2 regions of the Streptomyces sp. CA-146814 genome follow, and region 2 is predicted to be linked to the other one. Evidence: predicted binding sites of a transcription regulator. Region 2 holds the regulator's gene; the other holds the start of a gene.
What was found. The regulator HrcA, encoded in region 2, represses chaperone genes, less so after heat shock. The targets are predictions, from matches to a motif close to TTNGCACTCNGNNNNNCNGAGTGCNAA.
Positions count from the first base shown of each region.

Region 1: the regulator HrcA is predicted to act here: its motif matches at 11,626-11,652, upstream of groL (chaperonin GroEL).

Region 1 covers NZ_CP192068.1:4,336,822-4,352,210, forward strand. Annotated here, with positions in the region: gene ACQP09_RS19295 (CBM35 domain-containing protein) at 1-261, shown strand, start outside; gene ACQP09_RS19300 (1-phosphofructokinase family hexose kinase) at 328-1,254, opposite strand; gene nagA (N-acetylglucosamine-6-phosphate deacetylase) at 1,419-2,576, opposite strand; gene ACQP09_RS19310 (ROK family protein) at 2,576-3,469, opposite strand; gene ACQP09_RS19315 (ABC transporter substrate-binding protein) at 3,905-5,182, shown strand; gene ACQP09_RS19320 (DUF3263 domain-containing protein) at 5,225-5,485, shown strand; gene otsB (trehalose-phosphatase) at 5,676-6,533, shown strand; gene ACQP09_RS19330 (alpha,alpha-trehalose-phosphate synthase (UDP-forming)) at 6,541-7,932, opposite strand; gene ACQP09_RS19335 (glucosyl-3-phosphoglycerate synthase) at 7,980-8,930, opposite strand; SAM riboswitch class I at 9,095-9,222, shown strand; gene thrC (threonine synthase) at 9,241-10,536, shown strand; gene ACQP09_RS19345 (MoaD/ThiS family protein) at 10,590-10,868, shown strand; gene ACQP09_RS19350 (cold-shock protein) at 11,288-11,494, shown strand; gene groL (chaperonin GroEL) at 11,816-13,438, shown strand; gene ACQP09_RS19360 (hypothetical protein) at 13,711-14,091, shown strand; gene ACQP09_RS19365 (stealth family protein) at 14,485-15,389, shown strand, end outside.
Region 2 covers NZ_CP192068.1:2,116,828-2,132,216, forward strand. Annotated here, with positions in the region: gene ACQP09_RS09450 (PhoH family protein) at 1-1,178, opposite strand, end outside; gene ACQP09_RS09455 (carbohydrate kinase family protein) at 1,320-2,519, opposite strand; gene ACQP09_RS09460 (MFS transporter) at 2,939-4,288, shown strand; gene ACQP09_RS09465 (adenosine deaminase) at 4,252-5,244, opposite strand; gene ACQP09_RS09470 (ribonuclease Z) at 5,275-6,189, opposite strand; gene ACQP09_RS09475 (histidine triad nucleotide-binding protein) at 6,217-6,576, opposite strand; gene ACQP09_RS09480 (16S rRNA (uracil(1498)-N(3))-methyltransferase) at 6,865-7,608, opposite strand; gene ACQP09_RS09485 (nitronate monooxygenase) at 7,605-8,678, opposite strand; gene dnaJ (molecular chaperone DnaJ) at 8,811-9,947, opposite strand; gene hrcA (heat-inducible transcriptional repressor HrcA) at 9,948-10,964, opposite strand; gene ACQP09_RS09500 (MBL fold metallo-hydrolase) at 11,144-11,875, shown strand; gene ACQP09_RS09505 (DUF3097 domain-containing protein) at 11,943-12,761, shown strand; gene hemW (radical SAM family heme chaperone HemW) at 12,787-14,028, opposite strand; gene ACQP09_RS09515 (SpoIIE family protein phosphatase) at 14,062-15,389, opposite strand, start outside.

The DNA of each region.
Region 1 (15,389 bases), 2.2 Mb from region 2:
GGCTCGTACCGCCTCACCGTGCGCTACGCCATCCCGGCCGTCGACGCCAACGCGACCCTGACGGTCAACGGGAAGCCGAACTCGCAGCCGATCGGCCTGAAGAACTTCATCAGTTCGTCGGACCCGAACCTGGAGAAGAACTGGCAGACCACCTGGGCGCCGGTCGACCTCCAGAAGGGCGAGAACGAGATCAAGATCTCCTGCGAGGAGGGCAACCAGTGCGACGTGTTGCTCGACTGGCTGGAAGTCACGCAGAAGTAAGCAGCTCCGTCTCGCAGGACGGCCCGCCGGCTCATCGCCGGCGGGCCGTTCCGCGTTCCGGGCAGCTCAGGCCGGATCGCCGGCCCGCTCCACGCGCACGCGCGGCAGCAGCTCCGCATAGGCCGCCGCGTCGAACTCGCCGGCCGCCGGGGCCAGGACCGTCGCCGTGGACAGCGCCACCGCCCGCGCCAGCCGCTGCGGCCAGTCGAGCCCCTCGGCCAGCGCGGAGAGCAGACCGGCCACCGCGGAGTCGCCCGCTCCGGTCGGGTTGCCGCGGACGGGTGCGGGCGGAGCGGCGCGCCAGGTGCCGTCCGGGGTGTCGGCGAGGACGCCGTCGGGGCCCAGCGAGGCGATCACCGTGTGGGCGCCGCGGCGGCGGGCGTCCCGGGCGGCGCGGAGCGGCTCGCGGAAGCCGGTGAGCTGGGCCAGCTCGTCCGCGTTCGGCTTGACCAGGTCGGGGCGGGCGGCGATGCCCCGGCGCAGCGGTTCGCCGCTGGTGTCCAGGAGCACGGGTACGGCGGCGGCGCGGGCGATCCGGACCAGCTCCGCGTAGGCGCCGACGTGGACGCCGGGCGGCAGCGAGCCGCAGAGCGCGACCGCTTCGGCGTCCGCGACGAGCTCTCCGTACGTCCGCAGGAACGCGGCCCATTCGCCGGCGCTCACCTGCGGTCCCGGCTCGTTGAGCTGGGTGGTGTCGCCGGTCGAGCGGTCGGTGATCGCGAGCGTGCGGCGGGTGTTCCCGGCTACGGGGACGAGGGCGTCGCGCGGCGGGAGCGGCGCGAGGAGGGTGCGCAGGACGTCTCCGGTGGCGCCGCCGGCGAAGCCGGTCACCACGGTGTCGTGGCCCAGCGCGCCGAGCACGCGGGCGACGTTCAGGCCCTTGCCGCCGGGGCGTTCGGTGACCTCGCCGACGCGGTGGCTGGCGTGCGGGACGAGGGCGTCGACGGTGTACGTCACGTCGAGCGCGCTGTTCAGAGTGACGGTCAGGATCACCTGGCCCGGCACCTCCCTCGATCCGTCGGTCCGTCCGCGCAGGGCCCGTGCCGGTGCTTGCGGGCCTGGTGATCATGTCAAAGGGAGGGCGGCCGGGCCCAGTCCCCGGGCTCGACCGCCATCTCTTCGTTACGTGCTCACCCCGTGCTCACCGGGAGAGGGCCTCAGGCCGTCTTGGGCTCGATGACCCACTCGCCCTTGCGCATGACGCCCGCCAGGACGAAGTCCGCGTCGAGCACCACCAGGTCCGCGTCCTTGCCCGGCTCCAGCGAACCGACCCGGTCGTCGACGCCGAGGAGGCGGGCCGGGTTGGCCGAGATGGACCGTACGACGTCCTCCACCGGGATCCGGTCGATGGTGACGGCCCGGCGGAACGCGGTGTCCAGGGTGAGGGTGGAGCCCGCGATCGAGCCGCCCTCCACCAGCCGGGCGACGCCGTCCCTGACCTCGACGGCGAGCGGGCCCAGGTCGTACAGCCCGTCGCCGAAGCCGGCCGCGTCCATCGCGTCGGTGATCAGCGCGACCCGGCCGGCGCCCTTGTGGCGGTAGGCCAGCTCCAGGACCGCCGGGTGCAGATGCGTACCGTCGTTGATCAGCTCGACGGTGATCCGGTCGTCCTCCAGGAGCGCGGCGATCGGACCGGGCTTGCGGTGGGCCAGCGGGGGCATCGCGTTGAACAGGTGCGTGGCGACGGTGGCGCCCGCGTCGATCGCCTCGACGGTCTGCTCGTACGTCGCGTCGGTGTGGCCGATCGCGGCGATGACCCCGAGGTCGGCGAGCAGCCGTACGGAGTCGAGCCCGCCGGGCAGCTCGGTGGCGAGGGTCACCATCCGGGCGGCACCGCGCCCGGCGTCGACCAGCTTGCGGACCTCGGCCGGGTCCGGGTAGCGCAGCAGCTGCTCGCTGTGGGCGCCCTTGCGGCAGGGCGAGATGAAGGGGCCCTCGAAGTGGATCCCGGCCAGGTCGCCCTGCTCGACCAGCTCGGAGAGGATCCCGGCGCGCTGGGCGAGGAAGTCCATCCCGTCGGTGACGGTGGAGGCGACCAGGGTGGTGGTGCCGTGCTCGCGGTGCGTACGGATGCCGTGCAGGACCTCGTCGACGGTGCCGGAGGTGAAGGAGGCCCCGCCGCCGCCGTGGTTGTGCATGTCCACGAAGCCGGGGACCACCCAGTGGCCGGTGAGGTCGATGACCCGGGCGTCCTCGGGGGCGGAGTCCGAGATCCGGGTGGACTCGACGGTCACCCGGCCGTCCTCCACGGTCCCGGTGGGAAGGACCACCCGGGCGCCCGCGAGGACCGTGCTGTCTGCTGCGCGTCCGGCCATCAGGCGGAAACCTCCGTGGAGAGTAGATCCCAGGCGAGCAGCCCCGCGCCCAGGCATCCGGCGGTGTCCCCGAGGGCCGCCGGGACGATGTGGGGCAGCTTCTGGAACGTGACGCGTTCCTCGACGGCCGCACGCAGTGGTGTGAACAAGGTTTCCCCGGCCTCGGCGAGACCGCCACCGATGATGAGCGTGCTGGGGTCCAGCAGGGTGAGCGCGGTGACGAGTCCGGCGGCGAGCGCGTCGACCGCGTCCCGCCAGACCGCGATCGCCGCCGGATCGCCCGACTCGACGGCCTTGGCGCAGTCGGCGGCGTCGGCCTCGGGGTCGCCGGAGGCGGCGGCCCAGGCCCGGGTCACCGCGGAGGCGGAGGCCAGCGTCTCCAGGCAGCCGCGCTGGCCGCAGCCGCAGTCCGGGCCCTCGGGGCGGACCACGATGTGGCCGATCTCGCCCGCGTACCCGTGGGCGCCCGCCTCGATCCGGCCCGCGATCCCGATGGCTCCGGCGATCCCGGTGCCGAGCGGCACGAACAGGAAGCGGTCCGCGCCCCGGCCCGCCCCGATGCGGCCCTCGGCGAGCCCTCCGGTGCGGACGTCGTGCCCGAGGGCGACCGGGATCCCGCCGAGGCGCTGGCCGAGCAGGGCGCGCATCGGTACGTCGCGCCAGCCCAGGTTGGCGGCGTAGACCGCGATCCCCTTCTCGGCGTCGACGATGCCGGGCACCGCGACGCCCGCCGCGACGGCGCTCTCGCCGAAGTGCTCCTCGCCGTGGGCGCGCAGTTCCGCGGCGAACGCGAGGATGGTCTCGACGACCGCGTCGGCGCCGCGCTTCCGGCCGGTGGCCCGCCGCGCCTCATGGAGCAGCGTGCCGTCGGTCCCGACCAGCGCGGCCTTCATTCCGGTGCCGCCCACATCGAGGGCGATGACATGTCTCACGAGAGACAGTTTCGCCCGCCGACCCCTAAAAGGTCTAGTCCACTAGCGCGGTTTGTTGCGCACCCATACAAAATGATGAACGAGTGAAGGCGGACCGTTTTCTGCTGGAAAGCCACGAAATGGGCACGCCGGGCGCGGGTCTGTTCGAGTCAATGGTCTGGACCAACATACGGGTTCGGGGCCCCGACTGCCAGAGCACGTAAGCCAGTTGTGGCCCCTGAGGTCCGCATACGTTGCCGAAGCGATACGCCGGTGGTGTAGACCTCCCCTCCGGTGTGGGGGAAAATCGCAGTTCATCCGGACGGTGGCAGGACGGGTGGCGGCGCCGTGGCCGATCTATCAGAGGTCCGCACGGTGACGTTGCGCCACCGCCCGAGACCAGATGGAACAACGAGGATGGGCGAGGCTGTGCAGCGGCGCTTTACGGTTCTGACCGCGGTGGTGGCCGCGCTGGGTATGACGGCAACGTTGTCGGCCTGCGGAGGTGACAGCGGCACGGGCGACGTCACCCTCACGCTGGTCGCCGCCGACTACGGCAACAGCTCGGCCAACAGCTCCGAGAAGTACTGGAGCGGTGTCGCGGCGGGCTTCGAGAAGCAGAACCCCGGCATCAAGATCGACGTCAACGTCTACTCCTGGAAGGACGTCGACCGCAAGGTCGCCGAGATGGTGAAGGCGGGCAAGGCCCCCGACATCGCGCAGATCGGCGCCTACGCGGACTACGCCAAGGACGGCAAGCTCTACAGCGCCGACCAGATGCTCTCCATCCGCACCCAGGCCAACTTCCTGCCCACCCTCACCGACGCGGGCAAGGTCGACGGGACGCTGTACGGGCTCCCGTTCGTCGCCAGCACCCGGCTCCTCTTCTACAACGAGAAGCTCTTCGGCCAGGCGGACCTGGACGCACCCGAGACCTGGGACGACATCCAGAAGGACGCCACCGCGCTCAAGGCCAAGGGCGTGAAGTACCCCTTCGCCCTGCCGCTCGGCCAGGAGGAGTCGCAGGCCGAGACGCTGATGTGGCTGCTCAGCAACAGCGGTGGTTACGTCGACGACGTCGGTCTCTACGACATCGACTCGGCGCAGAACATCGCCACGTTCAGCTGGCTGCGGGACAACCTGGTCGGCAAGGGCCTCACCGGTCCCGTCGCGCCGGGCAAGCTGGACCGCGCGAAGGCCTTCGAGGCGTTCACCAAGGGCGAGGTCGGCATGCTCAACGGCCACCCCACCCTGATGGAGGAGGCCGAGGCCAAGGGCGTCAAGGTCGGCATGGTGCCGCTGCCCGGCGCCGAGGGGCCGACCAAGGGCTCGATGGGCGTCGCCGACTGGATGATGGGCTTCAAGCAGAACGGCAACCGCAAGGCGATCGGCGAGTTCTTCGACTACGCCTACTCCGACGAGAACGTGCTCGCCTTCGCCGACGAGTACGACCTGCTCCCGGTGACCGGCAGCGCGTCCGCCGAGATGGAGACCGACTCCAAGCACGCGAAGCTGCGCGAGTTCCTGGCGGCGCTGCCCAACTCCCAGCTGCCCCCCTTCGGCAAGACGTCCTGGGCGACGGTGAGCGAGTCGATCAAGACGAACATCGGCGAGGCGGTGGCTCCCGGCGGGTCCCCGGAGCGGGTGCTCGGGGAGATAGCGGCGGAGGCGGCGAAGGCGGAGAGCGCGGAGTAGCGGCGGGCGCGGCGGGGTCGGTTGCCCGGTTAGGTTGGTTGTATGACCGCATCCGACGCCGAGTCCGAGCCTGCCGCCCCGGGGCTGTCCGACCGTGACCGTGCGCTGCTCGCGCTGGAGCGGAGGCCGTGGGCGGGGCCCGGGGCGAAGGAGCGGGCGATCCGGGAGGAGCTCGGCATCTCCCCGGTCCGCTACTACCAGCTGCTGAACGCGCTGATCGAGGACGAGCGGGCGCTGCGGGAGGACCCGGTCACGGTGAACCGCCTCCGCCGGCTGCGAGCGGCGCGGCGCGAGCGGCGCTGAGCCTTTCCGGGGGCTCTGCCCCCGGACCCCCGCTCCTCAATCGCCGGAGGGGCTTGATTTTGCCGCCCCCGGCTGTCCTCTGGGGGGGGAGCATTCTTGAGCCCCTCCGGCGATTGAGGAGCGGGGTGCGGGGCGGAGCCCCGGTCGGGCCCGGGCCCCGTCGCCCGCCGCACCCCGCTACGCTCACCCCATGGGCAGCCACTCCGCACAGCCGCCGATCCCGACCCCGACCACCCCGGCCGGCCGCGAGGGCCTGGAGGCCGTTCTCGAACGCCCCGACCGCGCGGTCATCGCTCTCGACTTCGACGGCACGCTCGCCGACATCGTCCCCGACCCCGAGCGCGCCCGCGCCCACCCCGGCGCCGTGGAGGCGCTCGCCGCGCTCGCGCCGAAGGTCGCCTCCATCGCCGTGATCACCGGCCGCCCCGCAGGCGTCGCCGTACGGTACGGCGGCTTCGCGGGCGTCCCCGGCCTCGACCGCCTCGTCGTCCTCGGCCACTACGGCGCCGAGCGCTGGGACGCCGCCACCGGCACCGTGACCGCCCCCGCACCCCACCCCGGCGTCGCCGAGGCGCGGGCCGAACTCCCCGGCGTACTGCACGAGTTCGGCGCCTGGCACGGCACCTGGACCGAGGAGAAGGGCCAGGCCGTCGCCGTCCACACCCGCCGCGCCGACGACCCGCAGGCGGCCTTCGAGACCCTGCGCGGCCCGCTCGGCGAGCTGGCCGCCCGGCACGGGCTGATCCTCGAACCGGGCCGCCAGGTCCTGGAGTTGCGCCCGCCGGGCATGGACAAGGGCGTGGCGCTCGCGGAGTACGTACGGGAGGTCGACGCCGCGTCCGTCGTGTACGCCGGAGACGACCTCGGCGACCTCGCCGCTTTCGCCGCCGTGGAGAAGCTGCGCGGCGGCGGCCCGGACGGCATCCCGGGCCTCCTGGTCTGCAGCGGCAGCGCCGAAGTGCCCGAACTGGCCGAGCGCGCCGATCTGTCGGTGCCGGGCCCGGCCGCCGTGGTCGACTTCCTGGCGGCCCTGGCCGATCAGCTGTAGGCGCCCCTCACTCCTGCCGCAGCGCCTCCAGCTGGTCCAGGAACCACTGCTGCGGCGGGAGCGCGGTCGCCGCCTCCGCCAGCCGCTTCGTGCGGCCGGTCCGCTCCTCGGCGCCCATCGACAGCGCCTCGTGCAGCGCCTCCGCCGTGGCCACCACGTCGTACGGGTTCACCACGATCGCGTCCTCGCCCAGCTCCTCGTACGCCCCCGCCTCCCGCGACAGCACCAGCGCGCAGCCGTGGTCGGAGACGACGGGGACCTCCTTGGCGACCAGGTTCATGCCGTCGCGGATCGGGTTGACCAGCGCCACGTCCGCCAGCCGGTACGCGGCGAGCGAGCGCGCGAAGTCGTCCTTCACGTGGAGGACGACCGGCGTCCAACTCTCCGTGCCATAGGCCCCGTTGATCTCCGTGGCCAGGGTCTGCACCGCCGCCGTGTAGTCCTGGTAGACCGCGAGGTCCTGGCGCGAGGGGTAGGCGAAGGCCACGTGGACCACGCGCTCGCGCCACTCCGGGCGGGTCTCCAGCAGGGTCCGGTAGGCATGCAGGCCGCGCACGATGTTCTTGGACAGCTCGGTGCGGTCCACCCGCACGATCGTCTTCCTGTCCTCGCCCACCTGCTCCCGCAGCGCCTCCATCCGCTCGTCCACGTCCGCCTCGCGCGAGCGCCGCCGCAGGAAGTCCGCGTCGGCCCCGAGCCCGTGCACGCCGACCCTGGTCCGGCCCGTCCCGCCGAGGATCTCCGTACAGCAGCCGATGAACGCGTCCGCCCACCGCCGGGTCAGGAACGCGGCCCGGTCCGCGCCCAGGATGCCGCGCAGCAGCTGCTCACCGATGTCGTCCGGCAGCAGCCGGAAGTAGTCCACCGGCGCCCACGGCGTGTGCGAGAAGTGGCCGATCCGCAGGTCCGGGCGCAGCTCGCGGAGCATGCCGGGGACCAGGGCCAGGTGGTAGTCCTGGACCAGCACCGACGCCTCCGGGCCCGCCTCCTCGGCGAGCGCCTGCGCGAAGGCCCGGTTGTACGCCTCGTACGAGGCCCACTGGCGCCGGAACTCCGCGTCGAAGACCGGCTCCACGGGCGTCTGGTACAGCAGGTGGTGGACGAACCACAGCACCGAGTTCGCGATGCCGTTGTACGCGTCGGCGTGCACCTCGGCGTCGATGTCCAGCATCCGTACGCCCGGCTCACCGACCCCGCGCCGCACCGCCTCGCGGTCGCCGTCGCCGAGGGCCGCGCAGACCCAGAGCTTGTCGTCGACGGCGCTCAGCCCGGAGACGAGACCGCCGCCGCCGCGCTTGGCGTCGAGCGTTCCGTCCTCGCCGAGCGTGTACGTGATCGGGCCGCGGTTGGACGCGACGAGGACCTGGGCGGTGGGGGCGGGTGCGTGCTCGGTGACCATGTAGCGGAACCTAGCCCGTAAGGGAAGCCGCCAAACGCCTCAGTGCGTCACGCCGCCCGCCGCTCCGCGTACTCCGCGATCTCCCGCATCGGCGGCCGCTCCTCCGTGTCCACCGCGTGCGTGCGCGGCACGAACCCCTCCGCACCCCGCTCGAACTGCGTCAGCGCCGGCCGCACCAGATGGCCCCGGGAGAGCCGCAGCTGCGCCGTGCGGTAGATCGCCGCCGCCATCCGGCCCAGCGCCTGCCCGTCCTGGTGGCGGTGGCGCCGCACCCCCACGTCCACCTGGCCCAGCGCGTCCAGCCCCACGGTGTGCAGCGCGTCCACCAGGAGCCCCAGCTCCACCCCGTAACCGACCGGGAACGGCAGCCGCTCCAGCAGCGAGCGCCGCACCGCGTACTCGCCGCCCAGCGGCTGCACGAAGCCGGCCAGCTGCGGCCAGTGCAGATTGAGCAGCGGACGTGCCACCAACTCGGTGACGCGGCCGCCCTGACCTGCGCTGTCGCCGAGCGGACGGTCGTACATCGCCTTGACGAACTGCACGGTGGGGTCGGTGAGCAGCGGGCCGACCGTTCCCGAGACGAAGTCCGCCGAGAAGTCCCTCAGGTCGGCGTCGACGAAGCAGACGATCTCGCCGCTGGTCACCAGGAGCGACCGCCAGAGCACCTCGCCCTTGCCGGGCAGGGCCGGGATCCGTGGCAGGATCGCGTCGCGGTGCACCACCCGGGCGCCCGCCGCGCGCGCGACGGCGGCCGTGGCGTCGGTGGAACCGGAGTCGATCACCACCAGCTCGTCGACCAGCCGGACCTTCTCCATCAGCTCGCGCCGGATCGTCGCCACGATCGCGCCGACCGTGGCCTCCTCGTTCAGCGCGGGCAGCACCACGCTCACCGACGTACGGTGCGGGTCGGCGGCCCGGGCGTCGGTGAGCCGGTTCAGCGGGCGGTCGGCGGACGACCAGGAACGCCTGGTCAGCCAGCGTTCCACCTCTTCGAGCACGGTCTGAACTCCTCGCATGTGAGCTGTGTGTGATCCATCTCGCCGTTCGGACGACTATCTCAACAGTCCGGTCCTTCGGTTACAGTCTTGAACAACGCGGATGACCGTCGCATGTCGGGGTCCGTCGTCACACAAACGCCTGGATCGAAGATCCAGTGCCACAGAGCTCATCCAGAGGGACTGAGGGAACGGCCCGTTGAAGTCCCGGCAACCCTCCTACCGACCGCGAGGTCACGGTGGGGAAGGTGCCAATTCCGTCTTGTGGCGAAATGCGCTGCAAGGAAGATGAGGAGAAAGGGCCTCCGCCATCATGGCTGTTCAGACCGTTGCAGGTAATGCCACCACCGCCTCCGTGGACCTCGGTCCCGCCGCGGCGCTTTCCTGCCGCGAGTGCGGCGAGCGTTTCGAGCTCGGCCCCCTTTTCGCCTGTGCGTCCTGTTTCGGGCCACTGGAAGTGGCATACGACCTGCCCACCGGTTCCGCCGAGGAGCTGCGCAAGCGCATCGAGGCCGGCCCGGACAACATCTGGCGCTACGCCCCGCTGCTGCCGGTTCCCGCCGATGTCGCGGAGAAGCCCAACATCAACCCCGGCTTCACCAAGCTGGTCAAGGCCGACAACCTCGCCCGTGAGCTGGGCGTGACCGGCGGTCTGTACGTCAAGGACGACTCCGGCAACCCGACGCACTCCTTCAAGGACCGCGTCGTCGCGATCGCCGTCGAGGCCGCCCGCGCCTTCGGTTTCACCACCCTCTCCTGCTCCTCCACGGGCAACCTGGCCGGTGCCGTCGGCGCCGCCGCCGCCCGCGCCGGACTGCGCTCGTGCGTGTTCATCCCGCACGACCTGGAGCAGGGCAAGGTCGTCATGGCCGCGGTGTACGGCGGTGAGCTGGTCGGCATCGAGGGCAACTACGACGACGTCAACCGCTTCTGCTCCGAGCTCATCGGCGACCCGCTCGGCGAGGGCTGGGGCTTCGTCAACGTCAACCTGCGGCCGTACTACGGCGAGGGTTCCAAGACGCTGGCGTACGAGATCTGCGAGCAGCTCGGCTGGAAGCTCCCCGACCAGATCGTCATCCCGATCGCGTCCGGCTCCCAGCTGACGAAGATCGACAAGGGGTTCCAGGAGCTGATCAAGCTCGGCCTGGTCGAGGACAAGCCGTACAAGATCTTCGGCGCCCAGGCCGAGGGCTGCTCCCCGGTCTCCGCCGCCTTCAAGGCCGGACACGATGTCGTACGGCCCCAGAAGCCGAACACCATCGCCAAGTCCCTGGCCATCGGCAACCCGGCGGACGGCCCGTACGTCCTGGACATCGCCCGCCGCACCGGCGGTGCGGTGGAGGACGTCAACGACGAGCAGGTCGTCGACGCGATCAAGCTGCTGGCGCGCACCGAGGGCATCTTCGGCGAGACGGCGGGCGGTGTGACGGTCGGCGTGACGAAGAAGCTGATCGAGGCCGGCGTGATCGACCCGGCGCTCACCACCGTCGTCCTGAACACCGGTGACGGGCTCAAGACGCTCGACGCGGTCTCCGCGACCTCGCAGGCGACGGCGACCATCAAGCCGAGCCTGGACGCGTTCCGCGCCGCGGGCCTCGCCTCCGCCTGACCACCCCGATCGCCCCGATCGCCCCGACCGCAGCAGCCAGAAAGGCGTCCGCCATGAGCGTCAAGGTCCGCATCCCCACCATCCTCCGCACCTACACGGGCGGCCAGGCCGAGGTCACGGCGGAGGGCGCGAAGCTCTCCGAGGTCATCGACTCCCTGGAGAAGGACCACCCGGGCATCGCCGCCCGCGTCCTGGACGACCAGGGCAAGCTGCGCCGCTTCGTCAACGTGTACGTCAACGACGACGACGTGCGTTTCGAGGGCGGGCTCGACGCGGCCACGCCCGACGGCGCCGGCATCTCGATCATCCCGGCCGTGGCCGGCGGCTGCTGATCCGACCGCCATCGGCTGAACCACCGTTGCCCCCTCCGCGAGAGAAAGCGGAGGGGGCAATTCTGCATGGTTGAGCGCGGTAGAGTTGGGGAAGCCCCCTCCGCTGCGCGTGCCGCCCGCATATGAGAATGCGCCCGGCCCCGATAAGAAGCAGCCAAAGTACGTGAACCCCTTGAGGCATAAGTGGCCTTTGCCTGGCCCGACTTGCCCGTAAATTTCAGCAATCTCGCATATTCGGGCGTTCGCCCGTGCCCGGAATTCTCGTCCGATTGACCTGTTGCAGAGGGCAGTTGGGCGGATACATTCGGCCGCGGTCGACGCGCTGCGGCGCCGCGCACCCTCTCCTGTCGGAGGGTGAGTTCCGACCCGGGCCCGCGAAGTGCGGTCCCGTGCAAGGGCCAGTTATAGGGGAGTTAGGCATGGCTCAGGGCACCGTCAAGTGGTTCAACGCGGAGAAGGGGTACGGCTTCATCGCGGTCGACGGTGGTGCGGATGTTTTCGTCCACTACAGCGCGATCCAGATGGACGGGTACCGCACCCTCGAAGAGGGTCAGCGAGTTGAATTCGAGATCTCGCAGGGCCAGAAGGGGCCCCAGGCCGACATGGTCAAGCTCGCCGTCGGCTGAGCCCGGCGCGGCCGTCCGACGTCACTACTCACGCATGCAGGGCCCGGCCCCGGAGTGAATTAGGGGACCGGGCCCTTCGTGCGCGCCCGGCTCGCGCGCCCGGACCACATGGCGGGCCCTGGCCTGAGGCGCTTGCACTCTCAGGGGTCGAGTGCTAATCATTGGCGTTAGCACTCTCCAGGTGAGAGTGACAGAAACTTGGACCGGGCCGGTGAGGCCCGCAGGCGCGGTGGGGCAAGGAACCACCACGCACGCAGGCCGTCCGTCGCGGGCGCCTCTCGGTCCGGAGCAATCCACCCCTGTCCGGGAGGACCACTTCACATGGCCAAGATCATCGCGTTCGACGAGGAGGCACGGCGCGGTCTCGAGCGCGGGATGAACCAGCTCGCCGACGCCGTCAAGGTCACCCTCGGCCCCAAGGGCCGTAACGTCGTCCTCGAGAAGAAGTGGGGCGCGCCCACGATCACCAACGATGGTGTATCCATCGCCAAGGAGATCGAGCTCGAGGACCCGTACGAGAAGATCGGTGCGGAGCTGGTCAAGGAGGTCGCCAAGAAGACGGACGACGTCGCCGGCGACGGTACGACCACCGCCACCGTTCTCGCCCAGGCTCTCGTCCGCGAGGGTCTGCGCAACGTCGCCGCAGGCGCCAACCCGATGGCCCTCAAGCGCGGCATCGAGAAGGCCGTCGAGGCCGTCTCCGCCGCTCTGCTGGAGCAGGCCAAGGACGTGGAGACCAAGGAGCAGATCGCTTCGACCGCCTCCATCTCCGCCGCCGACACCGAGATCGGCGCCAAGATCGCCGAGGCGATGGACAAGGTCGGCAAGGAAGGCGTCATCACCGTCGAGGAGTCCCAGACCTTCGGTCTGGAGCTCGAGCTGACGGAGGGCATGCGCTTCGACAAGGGCTACATCTCGGCCTACTTCGCGACCGACATGGAGCGTATGGAGGCGTCGCTCGACGACCCGTACATCCTGATCGTCAACTCGAAGATCGGCAGCGTCAAGGACCTCATCCCGCTGCTGGAGAAGGTCATGCAGTCGGGCAAGCCGCTGCTGATCATCGCCGAGGACGTCGAGGGCGAGGCGCTCTCCACCCTGGTCGTCAACAAGATCAAGGGCACGTTCAAGTCCGTCGCCGTCAAGGCCCCGGGCTTCGGCGACCGCCGCAAGGCCATGCTCGCGGACATCGCCATCCTCACCGGTGGCACCGTGATCTCCGAGGAGGTCGGTCTCAAGCTGGAGAACGCCGGCCTGGACCTGCTCGGCCGCGCCCGCAAGGTCGTCATCACCAAGGACGAGACCACGATCGTCGACGGTGCCGGTGACAGCGACCAGGTCCAGGGTCGCGTCAACCAGATCCGTGCCGAGATCGAGAACTCCGACTCGGACTACGACCGCGAGAAGCTCCAGGAGCGCCTCGCGAAGCTGGCCGGCGGCGTGGCCGTCATCAAGGCCGGCGCCGCCACCGAGGTGGAGCTCAAGGAGCGCAAGCACCGCATCGAGGACGCGGTGCGCAACGCCAAGGCCGCCGTCGAGGAGGGCATCGTCGCCGGTGGTGGCGTGGCTCTGCTCCAGGCCTCGGCCGTCTTCGACAAGCTCGACCTCACGGGCGACGAGGCGACCGGCGCCAACGCCGTGAAGCTCGCGCTGGAGGCCCCGCTCAAGCAGATCGCCGTCAACGGTGGTCTCGAGGGTGGCGTCGTCGTGGAGAAGGTCCGCAACCTGCCGATCGGTCACGGCCTCAACGCCGCGACCGGCGAGTACGTCGACATGATCGCCGAGGGCATTCTCGACCCGGCGAAGGTCACGCGCTCCGCTCTGCAGAACGCCGCCTCCATCGCCGCGCTCTTCCTCACCACCGAGGCCGTCATCGCCGACAAGCCCGAGAAGGCCGGCGCGGCCGCCCCGGGTGGCATGCCGGGCGGTGACATGGACTTCTGATCGGGTCCGGTTCGCGCCGGTCGATCGAAGCTCCACGCACGTCCCGCAGGGGCGGCATCTCCTTCACGGGAGGCGCCGCCCCTGTGGCGTGTCCGAGGTTGCTGGGACACTGCGGGGGACGGTTGGCGAGTTCGTACGCGTACGAGTGCGACTGTCGTGCGAGTACGCGTACGGGTACGGGTACGGGGGTGGGCATGACGGTTACGCGGGCGGGGTACGGCGGAGCGGGGCGCGGCGGGTCCAGGTACAGGGCGCGTCTCAAGGGGGCCGGGTTGCTCCTCGCCGGGGTCGCGTTGTCGGCGGCGGGACTGTTCGTCGTGGCGACGGGCACGGGCCTCGCCGGTCTCCTCGGCATGCGGGTGGAGACGTTCGGCGCCGTCGAGTGCCGTGACACCCGCACCAGCAAGGGCCAGACGGTCTGGCACTGTTTCGGTGAGGCGGAAGGCGTCGGCCGCACCCGGATCAGCTTCACGGACCACGACGGCAGGAACGACCCGGAGACGATCACCGCGACCCAGGTGTCCGACGGCGGACGGTGGTTCGCGCACTCCGGGACGATCGTCGGCTACGGCATGATCCCGCTCCTGCTGGGCGCCGGACTGGCGGCCTGGGGCGGTTACGTCGTGCGACAAAGGTCACTGTCCAGGAGGTGAGCGGACGGCGGTCAGGGCCGCGCGGCGCTCCCGGGGACGCTCCCATGCCGGTGCACTGACCAGGACAGCCGTGGGGCGGCAGGGGCATCGCGGCGGCGACGGCCCTCGGAGGCCGGAGCGCACGGAACGGGAACCGGCTGCCGGTCGTTAAACTGCCGTTCGGTAAAAGGACTGCTTCGGGCTATCCTTCGGCGTGCTGAAGCACGCCGGCCAGGCGAGTGGGCGGTGGGTGGGAAGCGGCGGATGTTCGTGACCGGGCAGAGGTATCGCACTCAGGTCACGACTGGCTCCCCGGCTTCCCGACGGTAGAGAGGAAAGAATGTGACTGTTCGTTCATTCGCACGCAGAATGGGCCCGCGAGTTCAGCGGAAGGCCGCGGAACAGTCATGGCGGATGCTTTCGGCGCGCACCCGGCGCAGGGCCGTCAGCGACCAGCCCGATGTCAGCCGGGTCCTGGTGAACGGCCAAGAGCTCTACGGGCGCGTCGTGCAGGGATTCTCGGCCGCCGACGCCGCTGCGCAGAACCTGGCGATCGCCACCCGCGCCCTGGAGCGGGCGGGCGTCTCCTACTTCCTCGTCCCCGGTATCTCCAAGGTCCGGTACACCATCGGCGTCAACGAAGCGGACCGCGCTCGCTTCCATGACGCGATGGAGGAGGAGTACGCCGGGAAGGCGGTCTTCATCGGGCAGCCGACGGTGGGGCGCGTCCTGAAGCGCCCCGCTCTGTATCTCGACGGCAAGCTGCCCTCGGCCCTCCTGACGGCCTCGGTGCTGCGGGTGGGCGAGATCCACCTCGGGCCCGCGGGCCAGGTCCTCGGCGGGCCCGAGATCGGGTGCGACGTCGAGTTCTGGAAGAGCGGGGCCGAGCTCATCGCCGGTCCGAGGGCGGAGCAGGAGCTGGCCAAGATCCAGCCGCAGGCCTCCGCGGACATCTTCAGCCAGTCGCTGGTCGCGCCGCGCCGCAACCGGGTCGCGGAGGTGCTTCCCAACTCCGAGCAGGAGCTGGCGAGTCGTCGGGTCGGCGACCGGGACATACCGACGTTCGCACCGTTCGCCGTCCCCACGATCGGCGACGTGACGTTCCCCGTCGACGTCGTCTACACCTGGGTCGACGGCGAAGAGCCGGCCATGCGCGAGAAGCGGGCGCGGTACAAGGGCCAGGGCACCGCCGAGATCCTGGACAAGGAAGTCAACGCTTCCCGCTACACCAGCCACGACGAGCTCAAGTACTCGCTGCGCTCGTTGCAGATGTACGCGCCCTTCGTGCGCAACGTCTACATCGTCACCGACGGGCAGAC
Region 2 (15,389 bases):
AGCGCTCCTTGCAAGGCCTCGGCAAGCTCCTGATCCGCAGTGGCGAACGACGGCGTGGTGGAACCGGTGAGGCAGCCGTCGCCCAGCAGCAGCCCCAGTGCGTACGGGTCCATCGGGACCTCGCGCTCGGGGAAGCTGACGGGCGCGGTCAGCATCGGCAGCTCGTAACGGCGCGCGTGCGCCGCTCGGAGGTTGCCGATCATCTCCTTGGTCTCCAGGACCCGCCAGGCCTTGTCCCGGCGGCGGTCGGATGCCGTCCGGACCGTCCACAGGTGCTCGCCGCAGCACAGGGTCCAGGAACCGTCCTGAGCACTGACGCGGTAGATGTCCTTCTCGCCCTGCGGGTAGACGCCGAGGACCGGAGTCGGCTCGCCGTTGGAGCCGATGACGAGGTCACCCACCTCAAGGCTACCGATGGGCCGCCAGCCGTCGGGGGTCAGCACGTTGGTGAAGACGGGCTGGGCCCTACCCCGCATGTACGCCAGCGGCGCCACCTCGATCGTGCCCGCCGCCATCAGGCGCGGGATCGAGTCGGGGTCGAGCATGTCGTGCAGCGCGTCGTAGAGCGGGCGCAGATACGGGTCGATCTTGTCGAAGAGCGTGCCCGGGAGGAAGCCGAGCCGCTCCCCCGCCTCGACCGCGGGGCGGGTCAGGATGATGCGGCTGACCTGCTTGGACTGGAGCGCCTGGACCGCCTTGGCCATGGCCAGGTAGGTCTTTCCGGTGCCTGCCGGGCCGATACCGAAGACGATCGTGTGCTCGTCGATCGCGTCGACGTACCGCTTCTGGTTGAGCGTCTTGGGGCGGATGGTGCGGCCGCGGTTGGAGAGGATGTTCTGGGTGAGCACCTCGGCGGGTGTCTCGCCCTGGGGGTCTCCCTCGCCGGTGCCGGCCGCCCTGAGCATGGCGATCGACCGTTCCACTGCGTCCTCCGTCATCGGCGCTCCGGTGCGGAGCACGAGCATCATTTCGTCGAACAGGCGCTGGATGAGGGCGACTTCGGCCGCCTCGCCCGTGGCGCTGATCTCGTTGCCCCGGACATGGATGTCGGCCGCCGGGAAGGCCTCTTCGATCACGCGCAACAGCGAGTCACCCGATCCGAGGAGCATCACCATGGGGTGAGCGGCCGGGATCCGGATCTGGGCACGCGCCTGCGGGTGTGTGGGTGTCTGAGTCATGGGCCGGCCCTCGGGCCTGCGCATACCTCCCGTTGCAGGGTTCTCGCTGCTCGACAACCTCTGGATTACCCAGCCTACGACCTGGCAGTGACAACACAGAGTCCTTTTACCGGCCGTGTGTGCGAGGAGGCCGGTGGCCGTTCACCGGCGGAAGCCGATCGTGGGGACCGCGCGCCGCAGCGGCCAGGCGCGGGCCGTGGTGGGCAGCAGCTCCTCCAGGAACGCGTACCGCTCCAGGGCGGCCGGGTCCTGGCTCTCGCAGGTGCGGATGCGCTGCCACCAGGCGGCGATCTCGGCCCAGCCGGGTGCGGAGAGCGAGCCGCCGAACTCCTGGACCGAGAGCGCGGCGGTCAGCCCGGCGAAGGCGAGGCGGTCGGCGAGCGGCCAGTCGGCGAGGGTGCCGGTGACGAATCCGGCCACGAAGACGTCCCCGGCGCCCGTCGGGTCGAGCGCCTCCACCTCGATGGCGGGCACCTGGGCGGCGGCGCCGGTCCGCCCGTCGACGGCGTACGCGCCCTCGGCGCCCAGGGTGACGACGGCGAGCGGGACGCGTTCGGCCAGCGCGTGGGCGGCGGCGCGCGGACAGTCGGTGCGGGTGTAGCGCATCGCCTCCTCCGCGTTGGGCAGGAACGCCTCGCAGTGCGCCAGGTCCGGCAGCGCGTCCAGGTCCCAGCGGCCGGTCTCGTCCCAGCCGACGTCGGCGAAGACCAGCGCGCCGTGCCGGGCGGCGGTGGCCACCCAGGGCTCGCTGCGGCCCGGGACGAGCGAGGCGATCGCGGCACGGGCGCGCGGCGGGCACTGCGGGAAGGCGGGGTCCGGGGCGGCGGCGGGGGCGGTCTCCGTGGGGCCCGTGCCCGGCTGGTCCGGGGGCGCCGCCTGATCCGGGGACGCCGCCGGGCCCGGGGACGCCGCCGGTGCCGGGGACGCCGCCGGTGCCGGGGCCTCGTGGCCGTGGGAGACCATCGTGCGCTCGCCCTCGTACGCCATCGAGACCGTGACCGGCGAGTGCCAGCCGGGAACGGTGTGGGACATCGACAGGTCGATGCCCTCGCCCTGTTCCAGCGCGTCCCAGCAGTACTCGCCGTAGTGGTCGTCGCCGAAGGCGGCGGCCAGTGAGGTGTGCAGGCCGAGGCGGGCGAGCGCGGTGGCCATGTTGGCGACGCCGCCGGGGCTGGAGCCCATGCCGCGGGCCCAGGACTCGGTGCCGCGCACGGGAGCGCTGTCGAGGCCGGTGAAGATGATGTCGAGGAAGACCGTGCCCGTCAGGAAGACGTCACAGGCGGGGTCCTGCGGGGCGCGCAGGGCCAGTAGCGGGTCGATTCCTGGAGTGTCAGTGCTCACCGTGCGCTCCCCGGCCGTGCGGCAGATCTGGACAGTGTGAGATCCGGCCAGTCTGCCCGATTCGGGTAGCGGGGCGGAGCCTCCCCGCCGATCCGAGGGTTCCTCGGCGTGCGGTGCTGACCTGCATAAACATGCGCTGATACCCGGCCTCCAGATGCATAAACGCATAAGTGGCCCAGATCACAGCGAGGCGACTTTCGGTCGGCTGGGAGCGCTTGATACAAATTGCCCCGCGAGCACCTTCGGGGACGTTGCCCGACGAGAGCCGCACTTCTCGTATATCCCGCATTTCGCCGTACCCCCTTGCATTCTCCCCCTTTCCCGTGCGCCGGGCATCGCTCTGCCCTGCCCTGTCCTGCGCGCATCGCACCACCCTCCCCCCTCCCCCTGCCTGCTCAGGCATGTCTTCAGGAACGCCCATGTCGTCGCGCCGTGCCGCGTGGCCCTTGGTTGCCGTGTTCACCGCCGGTTACCTCGCCTCCTACCTGCTGCCCACCATCGTCGGCCGCCTCAGCGTCCATCTCGGGCTGACCCCCGCGCAGGCGGGCCTGGTCGGCAGTGCGCTGCTGCTGAGTTCGGCGAGTGCCGGGTTCACGCTGGCGGGCCGGGTCGAGCGGTACGGGTCCCGGACCCCGGCCCGGGCCGGTCTGCTGCTGGCCGCCGTCGGGTACGGCTCCGCCGCGCTGGCCGGGTCCGTGCCGCTGGTGGTGGCCTCCGTGATGGTCGGCGGCTTCGGCTCGGGTGCGGCGACGGCGGTCGCGGCGGCCGGGATCGCCGCGCAGCGCGACCCGCACCGGACGTCCTCGCTCGGGCTGCTCACCGTCTCCGCGACGGCGGGCGCGCTCTATCTGACGATCCCGCACCTCGGCGGCGGACATCGCCTCCCGTTCGCCGCGATCGCCCTGGTCGCCCTGCTCGTCTGGCCCGCGACCACCCGGCTGAACGGCCCCACGGCCCCGGAGGAGTCCGCCTCCCGGGTCACCGGCCGGCTGCCGCACCGCCGCTCCGGTCTCGTCCTGGCGGGCGGGATGCTCGTCTGGTCCATGGCGCAGAACGCGCTCTGGGGCGTCAGCAGCCGCATCGGCGTGGTGCAGGTGGGGCTCTCCGAGGTCACCGTCGGCGCGGTGTTCGCCGCCGCCCTCGGCGCGGGTCTGCTGGGCGTGATGGGCGCCGGGGTGCTGGGTGCGCGGGTGGGCCGGGCGGTGCCGATCGGGCTGGGGACCGTGGTCATCGCCGGGAGCATCGTGGTCAGCTCCTCGGCCCGGGACCTCGCCTCGTTCGCGACCGGCGAGATCCTCTGGAACACCGTCTACCCGGTGGTCCTCTCCTACCTGATCGGCCTGGCCGCCTCCCTGGACGTACGCGGCCGCTGGGCGGTCCTGGCGGGCTCGGCGTCCTCGGTAGGCGTGGCGTGCGGCCCGCTGCTGGGCAGCGTGCTCTCCGAGGAGGCCGGCTATCCGGCGATGGGGCTGATCCTGGGCGCGGCCACGCTCCTGGTCGCCGCGCCCGTGACCGCCGTGGCGCTGCACACCGGTGGGCGTCCGCTGGTGCCCGGCTCGGTCCGCCGCCGCGGTGGCGCCCCGGCCGCGCTGCTCGCCGCCACCACCGGCAGCCTCTCCGGTGCGGTGCCGAAGCTCGGCTCACCGGAACAGGCCGTCACCGAACTCCGCGTACGGCGCAGGCGACTGGTGCGCAGCGCGATCCGGACGGCCGGTCCGGACGGCGGTCCCGGTCAGTCGAACGCGTACGCCGCGACCTCGGACAGGTAGCGCGCCCTGCGCTCCTCGTCGTGGTCGAGGAAGGCCGCCTCGAAGGAGTTCCGGGCCAGGGTGCGCAGCTGCTCCGGGTCCAGGGCGAGCGCGTCCCGTACGGCGTCGAAGTTGTCGCCCGCGTACCCGCCGAAGTAGGCGGGGTCGTCGGAGTTGACCGTGCAGAGGAGGCCCGCGGCCATCATCTGAGGCAGCGGGTGGTCCTTGAGCGTGTCGACCGTGCGCAGCCGTACGTTGGAGAGCGGGCAGAGCGTCAGCGGCACCCGGTCCGCGACCAGCCGGGCCACCAGCTCCGGGTCCTCCATGCAGCGCAGCCCGTGGTCCACGCGCTCGACGCCGAGGACGTCCAGGGCCTCCCGGATGTACGACGGCGGCCCCTCCTCCCCCGCGTGGGCCACCTTGCGCAGGCCGAGCGCGGTGGCCGCCTCGTACACCTCGCGGAACTTGGCGGGCGGGTGGCCGACCTCGGCGGAGTCCAGGCCGACGGCGCTGATCCGGTGCAGGTAGGGGCGGGCGGCGTCCAGGGTGCCGAGGGCGGCTTCGGCGGAGAGGTCGCGCAGAAAACAGAGGATGAGCTGGGTGGAGATGCCGTGGGTCTCCTCGCTGCGCTCCAGCGCCCGGCTGAGCCCTTCGATGACCGTGCCGATCGGGACGCCGCGGGCGGTGTGGGCCTGCGGGTCGAAGAAGATCTCGGCGTGCCGGACACCTTGGGCTGCGGCGCGGGCGAGGTAGGCGTCGGCGAGTTCGGTGAAGTCCTCCTCCGTACGCAGCACGGCCATCAGCGCGTAGTAGAGGTCCAGGAAGGACTGGAGGTCGTCGAACGCGTAGGCCCTGCGCAGTTCGTCGGTGGTGGCGTACGGCAGGGTCACCCCGTTGCGTTCCGCGAGCGCGAAGGCGAGTTCGGGTTCGAGGGTGCCTTCGATGTGGAGGTGGAGTTCGGCCTTGGGGAGGTGCACGGTGTCTCGCAAACGGTGGTGCTGGTGGGGTCAGTGGTGGTGACGGGGAGGGAGCGGGACTCTGATCAGGTCCTGCGCCACGGTGAGTTCGCCGTCGAACCCGGCGGCGCGAGCCTGGGTCTCGAAGAGTTCGGGGTCGCTGTAGCGCTGCGAGAAGTGGGTCAGCACCAGATGGCGTACGCCTGAATCCTTCGCCACGCGGGCGGCCTGTCCGGCGGTCAGGTGGCCGTGGTCGGTGGCCAGTTTCTCGTCCTCGTCGAGGAAGGTCGACTCGATGACGAGCATGTCGCAGCCCTCGGCGAGCGCGTACACCCCGTCGCAGAGCCGGGTGTCCATGACGAACGCGAACCGCTGGCCGCGCCGGTGCTCGGAGACCTGCTCCAGCGTTACACCGTCGAGAGCGCCTTCCCGCTGGAGGCGACCGACGTCCGGTCCGGCGATCCCGTGCTCCTTGAGGAGGGCGGGCAGCATGCGGCGGGTGTCGGGCTCGGTGAGGCGGTAGCCGTACGACTCGACGGGGTGCGAGAGGCGGTGGCTGTCCAGCGTGTACGAGGCCGTGGTGGCGAGGACCCCGCCGGTTCCGGCGACCGGGGTCTGGGTCAGCTCGACGGTCTCGCGGTAGGCCGTGGCGTACCGCAGCCGGTCGAAGAAGTGCTGCCCGCTCGCCGGATAGTGGGCGGTGACGGGGTGCGGGACCTGGTCCAGGTTGATGCGCTGGATCACTCCGGCGAGCCCGAGGGAGTGGTCGCCGTGGAAGTGGGTGACGCAGATCCGGTCGATGTCGTGCGCGGCGACCCCGGCCCGCAGCATCTGGCGTTGGGTGCCCTCGCCGGGGTCGAAGAGGATGCCTTCACCGTCCCAGCGCAGCAGATAGCCGTTGTGGTTGCGGTGCCGGGTCGGGACCTGGCTGGCGGTGCCGAGCACCACCAGCTCGCGTACGGACATGGGAAAACGCTCCTGCGATGCGAAGAACTATCCGGGCGGCCACTGGAGGCCGCGGCCGCCCAGGACATGGGCGTGCGCGTGGAAGACGGTCTGGCCGGCGCCGGAGCCGGTGTTGAGGATGATCCGGTAGCCGGTGGCGTCCACCTTCTCGTCGGCGGCGACCGCTCCGGCCTCGCGCAGCACGTCGGCGGCGATCTGCGGTTCGGCGGCGGCCAGCGAGGCGGCGTCCGGGTAGTGGACCTTCGGGATGACCAGGACGTGGGTCGGGGCCTGCGGGTTGATGTCGCGGAAGGCGACGGTCGTGTCGCTCTCGCGGACGATGGTCGCCGGGATGTCCCCCGAGACGATCTTGCAGAACAGGCAGTCGGTCTGCGGCTCTCCCGCCATGGCGCCGGGCCTCCTCGTTCGCTGGTGATCAGTACGGCTCATGTTAGGGCCTGTCGTCAAACTGCCGTCGTCGCCCGGAGGGCGGCCGGGCGGCGTCTGGTGCGTGCGATCGCAAGGCGCCGGAATGGTCTTGTAGCGGAGCTACCAGGGCATTGCGGCAACGCCGGAGGGGGTCCCTCCCTGCTCGAGCGAAGCCGAGAGCTTGGGGGAGTGCGTGCCAGGCGTCGCCCGGCAGGCGGCAGTTTGACGACAGGCCCTAGAGCCTCTTGCCGGGCGGCCGGGCCCTGTTCAGCCCCAGCGGCCCGTGCGTCCCAGCAGCAGCGCGGTCGCGGCCGTCCCGGCGGTGGACGTACGGAGCACATTGCGGCCCAGCCGGTACGGGCGGGCGCCCGCCTCGGCGAAGGCGGCCAGCTCCTGCGGGGAGACGCCGCCCTCGGGGCCGACGACGAGGACGATGCTGCCGGTGGCCGGGAGTTCGGCGGTGGCGAGCGGGGTGCTGTCGTGGTCGCGGTCCTCGTGCAGGACCCCGGCGAAGTCGGCACCGGCCAGCAGGGCGGCGACCTGCTTGGTCGTCATGGCCTCGGCCACCTCGGGGAAGCGCACCCGGCGGGACTGCTTGCCCGCCTCCCGTGCCGTACTGCGCCACTTCGACAGGGCCTTGGCGCCCCGCTCGCCCTTCCACTGGGTGATGCAGCGGCCGGCCTGCCAGGGCACGATCCCGTCGACGCCGGTCTCGGTCATGGTCTCCACGGCCAGTTCGCCGCGGTCGCCCTTGGGGAGTGCCTGGACGACGGTGATCCGGGGCGCGGGCTCCGGCTCCTCGTGAACACTTTCGACCCCGACCGTCAGCCGGTCCTTGCCCTCGGCGGCCCGGACCACACTCTCCGCCCAGTGGCCGAGGCCGTCGGTGAGGGTGACGGCCTCGCCGGGCTCCAGCCGCTTGACCGACACGGCGTGCCGTCCCTCGGGTCCGTCCAGCACGAACTCCGGTCCGGTGGGCATCCGTTCGACGACGAAGACCGGTGCGGTCACCGGGGGCTCCTCATGCTCAGGGCCGCCCTGGCGGCCTCCAGTTCGTCGGCGAGCAGTTCGATCAGCTCGCCGACGGGCAGTTCGCGGGCCATGCGGTGGCCCTGCCCGGCCCACAGCGCCATGCCCTGCGCGTCCCCCGCCTTGGCGGCGGCCTGGCGCAGCCCGGTGGTCAGGTAGTGGACCTGGGGGTAGGCGGCGGGGGCGTACGGGCCGTGTTCGCGGACGAACCGGTTGACCAGGCCGCGCGCGGGACGGCCGGAGAAGGCGCGGGTCAGCTCGGTGCGGACGAAGAGCGGGTTGGTGAGGGCCTGCTTGTGGAGCAGGTGGGCGCCGGACTCCGGACAGATGAGGAACGCGGTGCCGAGCTGGGCGGCGTCGGCGCCGGCCGCGAGAACGGCGGCGATCTGCGAGCCGCGCATCAGGCCGCCGGTGGCGACGATCGGGATCTGCACGGTCTCGCGGACCTGGGTGACCAGGCTCAGCAGCCCGATGCCGGTCTGGTCGACCTGCGGGTCGTCGCGGTGGGTGGACTGGTGGCCGCCCGCCTCGACGCCCTGGACGCAGACGGCGTCGGCACCGGCCCACTGGGCGCCTTGGGCCTCCTCGGCGGAGGTGACGGTCACGATGGTGTACGTCCCCGCCTTGGCGAAGGCGTCCAGCGTGTCGCGGGTGGGGCAGCCGAAGGTGAAGGAGACCGCCGGGACGGGGTCCTCCAGCAGGATGGCGACCTTCGCCTCGTACCCGTCGTCGCCGCAGCCGTCGGGGTCGCCGAGCGGGGTCTCGTACCAGGCGACCTCACCGGCCAGCTGGTGGCGGTAGACCTCGACGGCACTGGGGGCGGCGAGCGCGGGCTGCGGCATGAAGAGGTTGACGCCGAACGAGCCGCCGGTGAGCCGGCGCAGCTGTTTGATCTCGTTGTACATGCCGTCCGCCGTTTTGTACCCGGCGGCGAGGAACCCGAGCCCGCCCGCCTCGGCGACGGCCGCGGCGAGCTGAGGTCCGGAAGCGCCGCCCGCCATGGGGGCCTGCACGATCGGATACCGGCAGAGATCGGTCAACGCGGAGGACATGACCGCATCGTGCCACGTCCGCCGCACAGGGCCGAATCAGCCAGCTTCGCCGGTGACCGGATCTCCCGCAGAACGCCGCACCGCCCACCGGCGGGTAACCGATGGGCGGTGCGGTGAAAGGCGGAAAAGGGTTCAGCGGCCGTTGAAGGCGTCCTTCAGCCGGGAGAAGAGACCCTGCTGACCTGGCTGGAATTGACCCAGAGGCCGCTCCTCGCCGCGCAGCTTGGAGAGCTCCCGCAGGAGCCGTTCCTGCTCGGCGTCGAGCTTGGTCGGCGTGATCACCTCGACGTGCACGATCAGATCGCCCCGGCCGCCGCCGCGCAGGTGCGTGATGCCCCGACCGTGCAGGGGTACGGACTGGCCGGACTGGGTGCCGGGCCGGATGTCGATCTCCTCGACGCCGTCCAGGGTCTCCAGCGGACACTTCGTACCGAGCGCGGCCGCGGTCATCGGGATGGTGACCGTGCAGTGCAGGTCGTCGCCGCGCCGCTGGAAGACGGAGTGCGGCAGCTCGTGGATCTCGACGTACAGGTCGCCGGGCGGGCCGCCGCCGGGGCCGACCTCGCCCTCACCGGCGAGCTGGATACGGGTGCCGTTGTCGACGCCCGCCGGGATCTTGACCGTGAGCGTGCGGCGCGAGCGGATGCGGCCGTCGCCGGCGCACTCCGGGCACGGCGTCGGCACGACCGTACCGAAGCCCTGGCACTGCGGGCAGGGCCGCGAGGTCATGACCTGGCCCAGGAAGGACCGGGTGACCTGCGAGACCTCACCGCGGCCGCGGCACATGTCACAGGTCTGCGCGGAGGTACCGGGGGCCGCGCCCTCGCCGCTGCAGGTGTTGCAGACGACCGCCGTGTCGACCTGGATGTCCTTGGTGGTGCCGAAGGCCGCCTCCGCGAGGTCGATCTCCAGGCGGATCATGGCGTCCTGGCCGCGCCGGGTGCGCGAGCGGGGCCCGCGCTGCGAGGCCGTTCCGAAGAACGCGTCCATGATGTCGGAGAAGTTGCCGAAGCCACCGGCTCCGAACCCGCCCGCGCCGCCTCCGCCCTGAGCGGAGAGCGGGTCGCCGCCGAGGTCGTAGACCTGCTTCTTCTGCGGGTCCGAGAGCACCTCGTAAGCGGCGTTGATCTCCTTGAACCGCTCCTGGGTCTTCGGATCCGGGTTGACATCCGGGTGCAGCTCGCGGGCGAGCCGACGGAATGCCTTCTTGATCTCGTCCTGCGATGCGTCGCGGCGTACGCCTAGTACGGCGTAGTAGTCCGTGGCCACTTACGACTCCGCCAGGATCTGTCCGACGTAACGTGCCACTGCGCGTACCGCTCCCATCGTTCCGGGGTAGTCCATGCGGGTCGGTCCGACCACGCCGAGTTTGGCGACTGCCTCGTCGCCCGAACCGTAGCCGACCGCGACGACGGACGTGGAGGTGAGCCCCTCGTGGGCGTTCTCGTGCCCGATCCGCACGGTCATGGCTGAGTCCGTGGCCTCACCGAGCAGCTTCAGCAGGACGACCTGCTCCTCCAGTGCTTCCAGCACCGGTCGGATCATCACAGGGAAGTCGTGCCCGAAGCGGGTGAGGTTGGAGGTGCCGCCGATCATCAGCCGCTCCTCCGTCTCCTCGACCAGGGTTTCGAGGAGGGTGGAAAGAACCGTGGAAACCGTCCCCCGGTCCTCGCTGTCGAAGGATTCCGGCAGCTCCCGCACCAGCCGCGGGACATCCGCGAAGCGGCGTCCGACGACCCGGCTGTTGAGCCGGGCCCGCAGATCCGCGAGGGATGCCTCGCCGAAGGGCGCGGGGCAGTCGATCATACGCTGTTCGACCCGGCCGGTGTCCGTGATCAGGACGAGCATCAGCCGGGCCGGTGCGAGCGAGAGCAGCTCCACGTGCCGCACCGTCGAGCGGGTCAGCGAGGGGTACTGCACGACCGCGACCTGCCGGGTCAGCTGCGCGAGCAGCCGCACCGTCCGGCCGACCACGTCGTCGAGGTCGACCGCGCCGTCGAGGAAGTTCTGGATGGCGCGGCGCTCGGGCGAGGAGAGCGGCTTGACGCCCGCGAGCTTGTCGACGAAGAGGCGGTACCCCTTGTCGGTGGGGATGCGCCCCGCGCTCGTGTGCGGCTGCGCGATGAAGCCCTCGTCCTCCAGCACCGCCATGTCGTTGCGGACGGTGGCCGGCGAGACGCCCAGCTGGTGCCGCTCCGTGAGCGCCTTGGAGCCGACGGGCTCCTCGGTGCCGACATAGTCCTGGACGATGGCGCGCAGCACTTCGAGTCTGCGTTCGCTGAGCATGGCGCACACCTCCAGCTGTCGTTCTCCGGCGTCGGTCTTCCGGTACCCGTCTGGCACTCGGTGCGTACGAGTGCCAGCTACTCATCGGTCAGTGTACGGGGGTGGGGTGGGGCCGGGGCAAGGGCGGACCGGCCACGCCGCCGCCGAGCCGTACGGGACGGTGCCGATAGCGTCGTCCCATGGACGTGTTGTGGGAAGACTTCGGCTGGGAGCGGTTGGGTCACGGTATCGGGCGGCGTCGACTGCCCGGCTGGGACGCCACGGTGGCGCTGGTGGCCGGGGCCGGTGAGGTGCTGCTGTACGACACCGGCTCGACGCTGCGCGAGGGGGTCGAGCTGCGGAGGCAGGCCGAGGCGCTGCTCGGCCGGAGGGTGACACATGTCGCACTGAGCCACCCGCACTTCGATCATGTGCTGGGGACGGCGGCGTTCGCCGGGGCGCAGGTGTACGGGGCGGTGGGCGTCACCGCGCTGCTGAAGCGGTCGGCGGACGAGCTGACCGGGTCGGCCGTCCACCACGGGCTCGCGGAGGACGAGGCGCACCGGGCGGTGGACACGCTGGTCGTGCCGCACCACGAGGTGACCGGCGAGTGGACGCTCGACCTGGGCGGCGGCCGTCAGGTGCTGCTGGCCAACGTGGGCCCGGGCCACAGCGGCCACGACCTCGCGGTGCTGGTCCCGGGGTCGGACGGTGAGCCTCCGGTGGTGCTCTGCGGGGACCTGGTGGAGGAGTCGGGCGAGCCGCAGGCGGGCCGGGACGCGATCACCTCGCGCTGGCCGGCCGCCCTGGACCGGCTGCTTGAGCTGGGCGGCGAGGAGGCGCTGTACGTACCGGGGCACGGGGCAGTGGTGGACGCGGCGTTCGTCCGCGCGCAGCGGGAGGCGCTGGCGGAGCGGTTCGGGGTGGGGTGAGGGGCCGTGCGGTGGGGTTCGGGCGGGGTGGGGGGCTGCCCGGAGGCGGGAGGATTATCGTCTGCGCATGCGCAGTTACCAGCCGGACCTGACCCCGCCGTGGAAGCGGTCCGCCCCCGTGCCCGAGGTGCCCGCCGAACCCGATCTGGTCGTGGAGGAGGTCGCCACCGGCTTCTGCGGGGCGGTGATCCGCTGCGAGAAGACGGCTCAGGGGCCGACGGTGACCCTGGAGGACCGGTTCGGCAAGCACCGGGTCTTCCCGATGGAGCCGCGCGCCTTCCTGCTGGAGGGCAAGGTGGTCACGCTGGTGCGCCCCGGCCCCGGCGGTCCCGCGCGCCCCACCCGTACGGCCTCCGGTTCGGTGGCGGTGCCCGGCGCGCGGGCCCGGGTGGCGCGGGCCGGGCGGATCTATGTGGAGGGCCGGCACGACGCGGAGCTGGTGGAGCGGGTGTGGGGCGACGACCTGCGCATCGAGGGCGTGGTGGTCGAGTACCTGGAGGGCATCGACGACCTCCCGGCCATCGTGGGCGAGTTCTCGCCGGGGCCGGACGCGCGGCTCGGGGTGCTGGTGGACCACCTGGTGGCCGGTTCCAAGGAGTCCAGGATCGCGGCGCAGGTCTCGGACCCGCATGTGCTGGTGGTGGGCCACCCGTACATCGACGTGTGGGAGGCGGTGAAGCCGTCGTCGGTGGGGATCGCGGCGTGGCCGGTGGTACCGCGCGGCCAGGACTGGAAGACCGGGGTGTGCCGGGCGCTGGGGTGGCCGGAGAACACCGGCGCGGCCTGGCAGCACATCCTGTCGAAGGTCCGGAGCTACAAGGACCTGGAGCCGCAACTGCTCGGGAGAGTCGAAGAGTTGATCGACTTCGTGACGCTGCCCGAGTGACGTGACGGGTGCGGGCAGCCGGTCCTCAGTCCACCAGGTCCCGCACCACCGCGTCGGCCAGGAGCCGCCCGCGCAGGGTGAGGACCGCGCGGCCCTCCTCGTACGGAACCGGATCGAGCAGCCCGTCGGTGAGCGCGCGGCGGGAGGCGGCGAGGCCGTCGGGTTTCAGGAGGTCGAGCGGGCAGCCCTCGCGGAGCCTGAGCTCCAGCAGGATGCGCTCGACCCGGCGGTCCTCCTCGGCGAGGATCTCCCGGCCGGCGCCCGGTGAGCGGCCTTCGGCCAGTGCCTGGGCGTACGCGCCCGGGTGCTTCACGTTCCACCAGCGGACGCCGCCGACGTGGCTGTGGGCGCCGGGGCCCGCGCCCCACCAGTCGGCGCCACGCCAGTACAGCTCGTTGTGGAGGCAGCGGCCGGCCTCGGTGGTGGCCCAGTTGGAGACCTCGTACCAGTCGAAACCGGCGGCGGCGAAGGCCTCGTCCGCGATCAGGTAGCGGTCGGCGTGCGCGTCGTCGTCGGTCATCGGGATCTCGCCGCGCCGGATGCGGCGGGCGAGCTGGGTGCCCTCCTCGACGATGAGCGCGTACGCGGAGACGTGGTCGGGGCCCGCGCCGATCGCCGCGTCCAGGGTGGCCCGCCAGTCGTCGTCGGACTCGCCGGGGGTGCCGTAGATCAGGTCGAGGTTGACGTGGTCGAAGCCGGCCGCGCGGGCCTCGGCGACGCAGGCCTCGGGGCGGCCCGGGGTGTGCGTGCGGTCCAGGATCTTCAGGACGTGCTGCTTGGCGCTCTGCATCCCGAAGGAGACCCGGTTGAAGCCGCCCTCGCGGAGGGCCGCGAGGTAGGCCGGATCGACGGACTCCGGGTTGGCCTCGGTGGTGATCTCGGCGTCCTCCGCGAGCCCGAACTCCTCCTTGATCGACGCCAGCATCCGTACGAGATCGGCCGCGGGCAGGAGCGTGGGCGTGCCGCCGCCGACGAAGACCGTGCGGACCGGGCGCGGGTCGTCGCCGAGGACCTTGCGGGCCTGGCGGACCTCCTCGATGAGGTGGGCGGCGTAGTTGTCGCGGGAGGCGAGCGCGCCGCCGGAGCCGCGCAGCTCGGTGGCGGTGTAGGTGTTGAAGTCGCAGTAGCCGCAGCGGGTGGCGCAGTACGGGACGTGCAGGTAGAAGCCGAGCGGGCGGTCGGCTGCGCCTTCCAGGGCGTGGCGGGGCAGCGCCCCGTCGTCGGGCACGGGCTCACCATCGGGCAGTACGGAAGGCATACCGTCCATTGTCGCTCGCGCCGGAAGCTTCCCCGACCGGTCTCAGTCCGCGTGCAGCACCAGCAGGGCCACATCGTCGTCCGGCGGCCGCTCGGCGAACGCGTGGACCGCTCGCCGGATGCGGTCCGCCGTCGCCTCGGCCGGCAGCCCGGCGCACCCGGCCAGCACCCGGGCCAGCCCGTCCCCGTCGTCGAACATCAGCGGCCCGGACCGCCGCTCGGTCACGCCGTCGGTGACGCAGAGCAGCGTGTCGCCGGGCGCGAGATCGAAGACCTGACTCTCGTACGCCACGTCCTCGACGACCCCGAGCAGCACCTGCGGCTCGGCCGCCGGGCGTACGGAGCCGTCGGGACGGAGCAGCAGCGGCAGCGGGTGCCCGGCGCTGGCCACCGTGCAGCGGACACCGCCGCCGGGGAGCGGCACGACCTCCCCGTACAGCAGGGAGAGGAAGCGGGACTGCGAGCCGTCGTGGAGCTGCCGGCCTCCGGCGGCGGCGACCATCAGCGCGGCGGCCTCGGCGGCCTCCATGGCGTCGTCCAGGAGGAGCCGGTTGAGCCGGTCCAGGACCTCGCCGACGCCGAAACCCTCGCGGGAGAGCAGGCGGAGCCAGGGGCGGGCGAGGCCGGTGACGACGGCGGCCTCGGGTCCGGAGCCCTGGACGTCGCCGAGGACGAAGCACCAGCGGTCGCCGGGGCACGGGAAGATGTCGTAGAAGTCACCGCCGACCACGCCGTCGTCGCTCGGTTCGTAGACGAGGGCGCTGGTGACGCCGGGGATCTCTGCGACCTTGCTGGGGAGCAGGCCGCGCTGGAGGATCCGGCTGATGGTGGCCTGCCGGGTGTAGGCGCGGGCGGCGCCGACGGCGAGGCCGAGGCGGCGTACGAAGTCCTCGACGAGCGAGGCGACGGCGTCGGGCACCTGGGCGACGCCCTCCCGGCCGACGAGCACGGTGCCGAGCGCGCGGCCGGCCGCGGTGATCCGGAAGGCGAGGGCGGCGCCGTCGCGGCCGCCGGGCTGCGGGGGCTCTTCGGTGGCGGGGTGCGTGGACTCTCCGGCTGCGGGGTGCGTGGGCCACGGCACCGGGACGAGTACGGGGCCGGAGCCGACGCCGGCCGGGAGGCGGAGGGGTTCGCGCTCCAGGGCCGTGCGCAGGGGCTCCGTACCGGCTTCGTCGCTGTGCCAGACCCGGGCGAGCCGGGGTTCGGCCCCCGGTCCGCCGCCCTCGGCCTCCAGCCAGATCGCGCACCAGTCGGCGAGGCGCGGCACCAGGAGCTGGCCGGCTATGGCGGCCACCAGGTCCTCGTCGAGCTGCCCGGCGAGCAGGTCGGACGCCTCGGCCAGGAAGGCGGGTGCGCCCCGGCCGTCCCAGA